4 regions of the Staphylococcus schleiferi genome follow, and region 4 is predicted to be linked to each of the others. Evidence: predicted binding sites of a transcription regulator. Region 4 holds the regulator's gene; each other region holds the start of a gene.
What was found. Region 4 encodes Rex, which represses fermentation and respiration genes when NADH is low (regulators of the CRP and FNR family bind a similar motif). Its sites were predicted from a motif close to TTGTGAAATATTTCACAA; they were not measured.
Positions count from the first base shown of each region.

Region 1 (2,214 bases), 330 kb from region 4:
CTATTTATATGGGGATTAAACGTTTGCCTCGATTAATGCATGATATTAAAAATAAAATGGGCATCGATTTTCCAGTAGCGATTGTCTTTAATGCGACACATCCTAACCAACGCGTGATAAGTGGAACAGTGAATACCATTGTTGAACAAATTGAAATGTTGCCTGAACGTCTAGGGCCAGGTGTTACCATTGTGGGACAAGTCGTCAGGGATGTGCAAACAGACGTCGCGAACACCTCAAGAAACTACGAAACAGTGTTAATTAGAGGGGAGCGATTGGAAGCGATAGCGCGTGCTTTTGACTATTTCGAAGCGGGGCATCAGGTCGTGATTGATGATCGCCACTATTCTGATTTACATGCTTCTCAAATTGAAAAAATCACCCAACTCATTCAAGATACGACTTTTACACAGGTCGTTGATTTGTAAAAAATTTAAATATCTCGTTAATTAAGTAGAGCTAAGATGATTTATCATAAAAATTGTCTTAGCGCTTTCTTCTTATGATAAAAACTTCGTATTGTATGACGTTGCTTTCCGAGGGGACAGCCTCAGCCTGTAGTCTTCGGTTCGTCCTGTTCCCTCAGGCGTCTCGTCATCCATACTTCGTTTATGCATATAATCATTCACTATTAGAGTTAAGAACAAGTCGATTTTGTGAAGTCTAGTCAGCTTTGCGGGGGCAATACAACGAAATATTTGTTGCACATGATATTTCTGTATTGCGCTCAAAATCCAATTTACTTTCACCAAGTTACTGCCGAATCTCAGCCAAATTGAGTTGAGCATTTAGCCGTTAAGCAAGCGATTTAGAACCACGTGTGAGGTATGAAAAAGCATAGGGATTCCACTTAATGAAATAGGTAAATCCCTAATAGGATACGCTTGTGAATAAATGTACAATATGGGTGATGACTGAAGTCTATGTGTAAGAGGAGGATGACAATGGCTAGATTTGGACTGAATTTTTTTAAGCCTACTGAAAAATTTAACGGGAATTGGTCGGTATTAGAACACAAAAGTCGTGAATGGGAAAAAATGTATCGAGAAAGATGGAGTCATGACAAAGTAGTCCGCACAACGCATGGCGTGAATTGTACAGGCTCATGCTCATGGAAAGTCTTTGTGAAAAATGGTGTGATTACTTGGGAGAATCAACAAATTGACTATCCAAGTTGCGGACCAGATATGCCAGAATTTGAACCACGAGGTTGTCCACGTGGCGCTTCATTCTCCTGGTATGAATATAGTCCACTCCGTGTAAAGTATCCTTACGTTCGTGGAAAGTTATGGGAATTATGGACAGAAGCGTTGGAAACGTATCAAGATCCAATTAAAGCATGGGCCTCAATTGTAGAAAACGAAGAAAAAGCACGTATATATAAGTCAGCACGCGGTAAAGGTGGACATGTCCGTGCGAGCTGGAAAGATGTGGCACAACTTATTTCAGCTCAATTGATTTATACAATCAAAAAAGATGGACCTGACAGAATCGCAGGATTTACGCCAATTCCAGCGATGTCTATGATTAGTTACGCGGCAGGTGCACGTTTTATTTCGCTATTAGGTGGAGAAATGTTGAGTTTCTATGATTGGTATGCGGATTTACCGCCAGCATCACCGCAAATTTGGGGTGAACAAACAGATGTACCAGAATCGAGCGACTGGTACAATGCGAGCTATATTATGATGTGGGGTTCAAACGTCCCACTCACTCGGACACCAGACGCACACTTTATGACTGAAGTTCGATATAAAGGGGCTAAAGTCGTTTCTGTCGCGCCAGACTATGCTGAAAATGTAAAGTTTGCCGATAACTGGTTGGCTCCTAATCCAGGTACAGATGCAGCGTTGGCACAAGCAATGACGCATGTTATTTTACAAACTTACTACGAAGATGAACCTTCAGAAATGTTTATCAACTATGCCAAACAATATACAGATATGCCGTTTATAATTCGATTAGATCAAGATGATAAAGGTTACAAAGCGGGACGTTTCCTCCGTTCAAGTGACTTTGGCAGTCAGTCTGAGAATAGTGAATGGAAACCGGTTGTTTTAGATTCTTTGACAGACACGATTCAAGTTCCAAATGGGACAATGGGTCAACGTTGGGAAGATGGCAAACAATGGAACTTAAAACTAGAAAATGAAGCGGGCGCTAAAATTGATCCTGCAATGACAGTTGCAACGGGTGACTTTGAGTACATCATAA
Region 1 covers NZ_CP094712.1:542,183-544,396, forward strand. Annotated here, with positions in the region: gene cobA (uroporphyrinogen-III C-methyltransferase) at 1-428, shown strand, start outside; gene MUA40_RS02260 (nitrate reductase subunit alpha) at 945-2,214, shown strand, end outside.
Region 1: MUA40_RS02260 (nitrate reductase subunit alpha) is a predicted target of Rex. The motif match lies at 885-902, and genes of this name have one in related genera.

Region 2 (2,214 bases), 320 kb from region 4:
GTCCCCGATTTTGTACTTTTTATTAGAATTCAAATAGGGCTCTTTTATTTTTTTACCGTTAACGTAAAGTTGATCGTCTTTATACACCACAGTGTCTCCTGGACGACCAATCAATCGCTTAATAAAATCTTTATGCTGATTTTCATGAAAGACAATGACATCTCCCCGATTGAGATGGTTCAATGACTTTGAAATCTTGCTGACAATGACCCGATCTTTATCGTGAAAAGTGGGGAACATAGATTGCCCTTTAACGGTATAGGGTGTTCCAATAAAAGTTCTAATCAGTAACACAATCGCAATGGCACTGACAATTGCGATGAGCCACTCAACTGTTTTTTTCAAGCAATGCACCTTCTTTTTTAAATATAATTGCATGTTGATGATTGTAGTCATTCTCTATTATAAATGAGTATAACATAATCCTCCGCATGTCCCTATTGGCTGTCCTTTATATTATGAATATTCTGTCTTTGCGCATTGATTTAGGCAGGTGGAAAAGCGATTTATGAGATGTCTGATTGTTAAATATAAAGTGTTGTCAATCCCGTCTTTATCCCGATTTTGTCTAATTTTTAACAATGTTTATACATCAATTTCAGGTTAGGGGATACCCCACACTGCGTATAGGGGAAGTCCTTATGTTATAAATTTCACAATAAAGTTAAACTGTATTTGAGTTGGAAATGTTTAAATTATCATTTTATCAACGCGTAGAGAAAATTTAGTGAATTTGATCCGAAATGGAGTCAAACGAGAAAGGTGAATGATCAATGAATAAGTCAAAAGCGGGTTTACAATTAGGGCTTCAAACATTGAGTTTAGTGGCAGGGTTTATGGCATGGAGTATTATCGCACCATTGATTCCTTTTATTTCGCAAGATGTTCAAATCTCGAGTGGTCAACTTTCAATTATTTTAGCCATTCCAGTTATATTAGGCTCCGTCTTGCGTGTACCGTTTGGTTATTTAACGAATATTGTCGGTGCCAAATGGGTATTCTTTACAAGCTTTTTAGTGCTACTCGTGCCTATATTCTTATTAAGCCAAGCGACATCTCCAGGGGCGCTCATGTTTGCAGGCTTTTTCCTCGGTGTGGGTGGGGCAATCTTCTCAGTAGGGGTAACCTCATTACCTAAATATTTTTCTAAAGATAAAGTGGGTCTTGCGAATGGGATATATGGTATGGGTAACCTCGGTACTGCAGTGTCTTCATTTTTAGCACCTCCAATTGCAGGTGTGATTGGTTGGCAAAATACAGTGCGTAGCTATTTAATTATTATGGCTGTGTTTGCGGTTATCATGTTTTTCTTAGGTGACGGCAATGAACCTAAAGTCAAAGTGCCTTTAGTCGAACAATCAAGAAAGTTAATGCGTAATTACAAACTTTATTATTTAAGTTTTTGGTATTTTATTACATTTGGTGCATTCGTGGCTTTCGGTCTTTTCTTACCGAACTTCCTTGTTCAAAACTTTGGCATTGATAAAGTAGATGCAGGGATTCGTACGGGAGTTTTCATTGCTTTAGCGACATGTTTACGACCACTTGGTGGTATTTTAGGGGATAAGTTTAACGCTGTCTCTATGCTTAAAATTTTCTTTTCAATTATGATTATAGGTGCACTCATTTTAGGTGTTTCCAGTCAAATTTTCTTATTTACAATTGGATGTTTAACAGTGAGTATCTGTGTCGGTATCGGTAATGGCTTAGTGTTTAAGCTCGTTCCACTTTATTTCACAACAGAAGCTGGTGTTGCAAATGGTATTGTCTCAATGATGGGCGGTCTTGGAGGTTTCTTCCCACCATTAGTGATTACAGCAGTGACATCGCTCACAGGGTCAAGCCATCTTGCCTTTATATTCTTAAGTATTTTTGGGATTGTGGCATTATTAACAATGTTTAATTTATCTAAACGCGAACAAGCGGTGTCCACAGTCGAATAATCTCACTTTTAAAATGATCATCGAATGATAAAAAACGTCTTTGAAACGGGTGACCGCTCGTCTTTAAAGACGTTTTTATATGTGTAACATAGTGATTTTTAAGTTTTACTTTTTGATGGTTCGCTGTGAAATCGCAATTTAGATACCGATTGGATTATGACTTTTATGTGACGACAAATACTGAAAGTAATGTAAGAAAAAGATTTATGATAAGATGTATAATAAGATTGTAATAAGGTGGAGGCACATGAAATGGCAAAGAAAATTTTAA
Region 2 covers NZ_CP094712.1:552,838-555,051, forward strand. Annotated here, with positions in the region: gene lepB (signal peptidase I) at 1-345, opposite strand, end outside; gene MUA40_RS02300 (nitrate/nitrite transporter) at 774-1,943, shown strand; gene MUA40_RS02305 (DUF3139 domain-containing protein) at 2,196-2,214, shown strand, end outside.
Region 2: MUA40_RS02300 (nitrate/nitrite transporter) is a predicted target of Rex. The motif match lies at 642-659, and genes of this name have one in related genera.

Region 3 (2,214 bases), 690 kb from region 4:
CGCATATCCCTATTTATCCTTATTCTTGTCATCCTAAAGATATGATGGAAGCACAAATCGCAAATCGTTTACGCTTTTTCTTTCCAGACGTTCAAGTTAGAGGCTATTATCCTCATTACGCTGTTAAAATGTTTGAAAAACAAGGTTATGACATCGGTTGGCAAGAAGGAGATGATGTTCTATTAAGAGAAGGGACTGTTGATTACATCGGTTTTAGTTACTACATGTCTACTGCAGTGAAACATCAAGCCGAAGATTCACCTGAAAATAACATTATGAATCACACTTTACCTAACGCTGTAAATAACCCTTATATTGAATCAAGTGATTGGGACTGGGCGATTGATCCGATAGGCTTGCGTTATACGCTCAATGTATTATACGAACGTTATCAGCTCCCCTTATTTATTGTAGAAAATGGATTCGGTGCTGTTGATCAAGTCGAAAATAATGAAATCCATGACAGCTATCGTATCGATTATTTAAAACAACACATTGAAGCTGCGATTCAAGCCGTTGGTGAAGATGGCGTCGACTTGCTCGGTTATACACCTTGGGGCATTATCGATATTGTGTCTTTTACAACTGGAGAAATGAAAAAGCGTTATGGTTTAATCTATGTTGATCAAGATGACGAAGGGCATGGCTCATTAGCACGTTTGAAAAAAGATTCTTTTTACTGGTATCATGAGGTGATTCAATCTAATGGGACAAACCTTTCCTCATATTGAGGGTACAAAGCCCTGTTGCGCACTGATAAATCACCATACTTTTAAACCTCTATGTATTTGCGCCTACAGTGCAGAAACTCATCATTTTAAAAGAATCGTATAGAAATGCCCTTAATTTTAGATTTAGAAAGGCGTGGAACGGAAAAGAGAAAAGATTTCCGCTTCACGCCTTTGTTAGTCTTTCTTCCTATATTTAAATTGATGTGCCTTCCTACTCTATCTTCTTGTCGTACCACAGATATTTTCAATCAAAACCAAAAATGATAAATATTTAAATTTAGTTTTTGACTGATTTGTGAACAAATCTATTTTAATGTTGTGATTTGATTCACAACTGAGTATAATTAAATTAAAAAGGAGATATAAATATTATACTAGAATCATTTTGTATCTCTAAATCTATTGGGAGGTCTTTATTATGATTAAATGGCTACAACAAAGTAAAATTGCGAGTGTAATTTTGTTATTACTTCGTTTATATTTAGGAATTAGCTGGTTCAAAGCGGGGCTCGGAAAATTGTTGAGTGGTGGTTTTAATGCAGGCGGCTTTCTACAAAATGCCGTACAACATCCAGTCATGTCTGAAGCAGGTGTTCAATACCCGATTTATACATGGTTTCTTAAAACAGTCGTCTTACCTATGACACCTTTAGTTAACGTACTCATCCCACTCTTAGAAGTCATTGTAGGCTTATTATTAATCTTAGGTTTATTCACTTCAGTGGGTGCATTTGTTGGTTTAATACTCAATTTCATGTTCTTATTCGCAGGCACTGTATCAGTTAACCCACTTTACATTTTGATTAGTATTTTTATTTTCATGGGTGGCTATAATAGCGGTAAAATTGGTTTAGACTACTTTATTAAATCAATTTTAAGCGTGAAGTTTTTCAGATTCTTTAACTATTATCCTGAAAGTCATCAGAACCATACAAAATCACTGCAATAATCTTATAAGCTCATATGCATCATGAACAAGCGTTAATGTGATGCATCTCTTCATATAAAAATAAAGCGCCTCAAAAAATCTTCTGTAAATGATCTTTTGAGGTGCTTCTTTTTGTTATTTCGTTTCACGCGTATGATGGTCTTTCATAAAAGTCTCTATCACAGTTTGAATGGCCTTATCCCAGTAAGCATAATCATGGCGACCTGTACCGTCTTTAAAGTCACAACTGATACCTTTTTGTTGTAAATAATGCACAAAATCAACGTTACTCTGATAAAGAAAATCTTCTGTACCACACATCATTAAAAACTCAGGGATTTGTTTTTGCTTTTTAACCGCTTCGTCTACCAAATAGTAAGGGTCAAAAGGTGTCCCCTCAACTTTTGTGACTTCACCCGCAATCGCTTTAGGCTTGAAATCAGGGAAAGTATAATGGGCAAGTGTTTTCACATCGACAGCAGCAGAGAGCGGCGCGGCTTTCGCAAATCTTTCACCTGCTGTCAAAGCGAATTTAATCGTACCATAGCCACCCAT
Region 3 covers NZ_CP094712.1:185,572-187,785, reverse strand. Annotated here, with positions in the region: gene MUA40_RS00790 (6-phospho-beta-glucosidase) at 1-731, shown strand, start outside; gene MUA40_RS00785 (DoxX family membrane protein) at 1,150-1,680, shown strand; gene MUA40_RS00780 (alpha/beta hydrolase) at 1,795-2,214, opposite strand, start outside.
Region 3: MUA40_RS00785 (DoxX family membrane protein) is a predicted target of Rex. The motif match lies at 1,048-1,065, and genes of this name have one in related genera.

Region 4 (2,214 bases):
GAATGTTCGCACTTCTAGCGTCTAACATCGGCTTTTCAAGGCGTTCCATTTTTTCTAAAGTTTTTCTACGGCTTTTAGCCATACCGCTCGTGGAAGCACGTGTAATGTTCTTTTCCACAAAAGTTTCAAGACGTTTAATTTCATTTTGTTGTCGTTCATATTCAGCTAAACGTTTTTGATAATAATGATCTCTTAATTCGATAAATTTAGCGTAATTGCCGACATAATGTTTAACTTCTCCCAATGAAACATCGTAAACTTGAGTCACGATTTTATCTAAAAAGAATCGGTCGTGCGAAATAATAACGATAGCGCCTTTGAAATATTTTAAATAATCTTCTAGCCATTCTGTTGTGGCCATATCTAAATGGTTCGTCGGTTCATCTAAAAGAAGCAGATCAGGTTCGCTTAATAACATTTGTGCTAATGATAGGCGTGTTTTTTGTCCCCCACTAAAATCATTAATCGGACGATGATAATCTGCTTCACTAAAATCTAGTCCATTTAAAACAGTTTTAATTTTACTTTCATATTGATAACCTTCAAGCTGTTCAAATTCATTTGAGAGCTTTTCGTATTGATCAATATGCGTTTTATATTCTACTGACTCATACATATCCGCATGAGTTGCAAGCCAATCGGTTTCATCTTTCATACGCTCTGAGATGGATTGAACATGCGCAAACGGTTTGGCCATTTCTTCGAAGACTGTATTTTGGGTATTTAATGTCATTTGTTGTGTCAAATAGCCTAATTTCAAGCCTTTGATTTTAGAGATATGGCCTGAATCATAGTTTTCAACACCAGCGATGATTTTCATCAATGTTGATTTACCCGCACCGTTACGTCCTACAATGCCAATTCGTTCGCCGGTTTTTACTTCAAAGTTGACGTCTTCAAAAATCTCTTCACCATCAAACGATTTGGTGACGTGACTTAATTGCATTAAAATCATATGGCATGCTCCTTTCATTCTTAATTATTGTACAATAAACCCTATATGTATCAAGTACTTAATGTTTTCATAACCATAAAATTAAGTTATAATTATTATCACATACTATGTATATGAGTGCACGCATAAGAAAGACTACGGAGGACTTTAAAATGGGAAAAGAAAGCAATAAAATTCCTAGAGCGACCTTAAAACGTCTCCCTTTATATTACCGATTTGTCAATATTTTAAAGGCTAAAGGTGAAGATCGTGTGAATTCAAAAGCGATAAGTGAAGGCTTAAATATAGATTCTGCAACAATTCGCCGAGATTTTTCATATTTTGGAGAGCTTGGGAAAAAAGGTTATGGTTACAATATTGATAGTCTATTGGAATTCTTCAAATCTGAGTTAAGTGATTCTGATGAAATCAAAATAGGCATTGTTGGCGTAGGGAATTTAGGTAAGGCATTAATCACTTATAACTTTTCAATTCACGATGATATGACCATTACTGAAGCCTTTGATATCAGTGAGGAAATCATTGGTACGCAAGTGGGTGATGTGACGGTAAAATCAATGGACGAGATAAAAAGTACCGTTGAAACTGAAGCGTTAGAAGTCATTATTATTGCTACACCAGGAAGGGTGGCACAAGAAGTGGCCGATGCACTTGTAGATGCAGGTGTGAAAGGAATACTTAATTTTACACCGAAACGTGTGCACGTACCTCAATCTGTACAAGTACATCAAATTGATTTAGGTGTGGAATTACAATCATTATTATTCTTTATGAAAAATTATAATGATTAACCTTTTATGATAATTATCCATACATACAAAAAGATTTGTTTGGATGAACAGCAAATTAAAACATAGCGCTTTGAAGAGAGTATAAATGTCTAATGATGATATTAGATTTTTATACTCTTTTTTTAGTGAGAATAGGACAGGTCTTGGAGCATGGATGTCTAAAAATACAAATGTAATCAAATGAACTTGAGAAAAAGATATATATTTTTATATTTATTTTAGAAATGCACTTGAAAAGTAAGATCTTATTTTCTATAATACCTATAATATTAATCGGATATAGGAGGTAGGAATATTGATCTGGACTGTGATAAGTGGATTGATTGTGGGAAGTTTACTCGGTTTTGTCATGCAACGTACGCGTTTTTGTTTAACGGGTGGCTTTAGAGATATGTACGTTCAAAAAAATAATAAGATGTTTTATGCGTTGCTTATTGCGATTAGCATCCAAGCTATTGGCTTATATGT
Region 4 covers NZ_CP094712.1:876,880-879,093, forward strand. Annotated here, with positions in the region: gene MUA40_RS03945 (ABC-F family ATP-binding cassette domain-containing protein) at 1-955, opposite strand, end outside; gene MUA40_RS03950 (redox-sensing transcriptional repressor Rex) at 1,108-1,746, shown strand; gene MUA40_RS03955 (YeeE/YedE family protein) at 2,042-2,214, shown strand, end outside.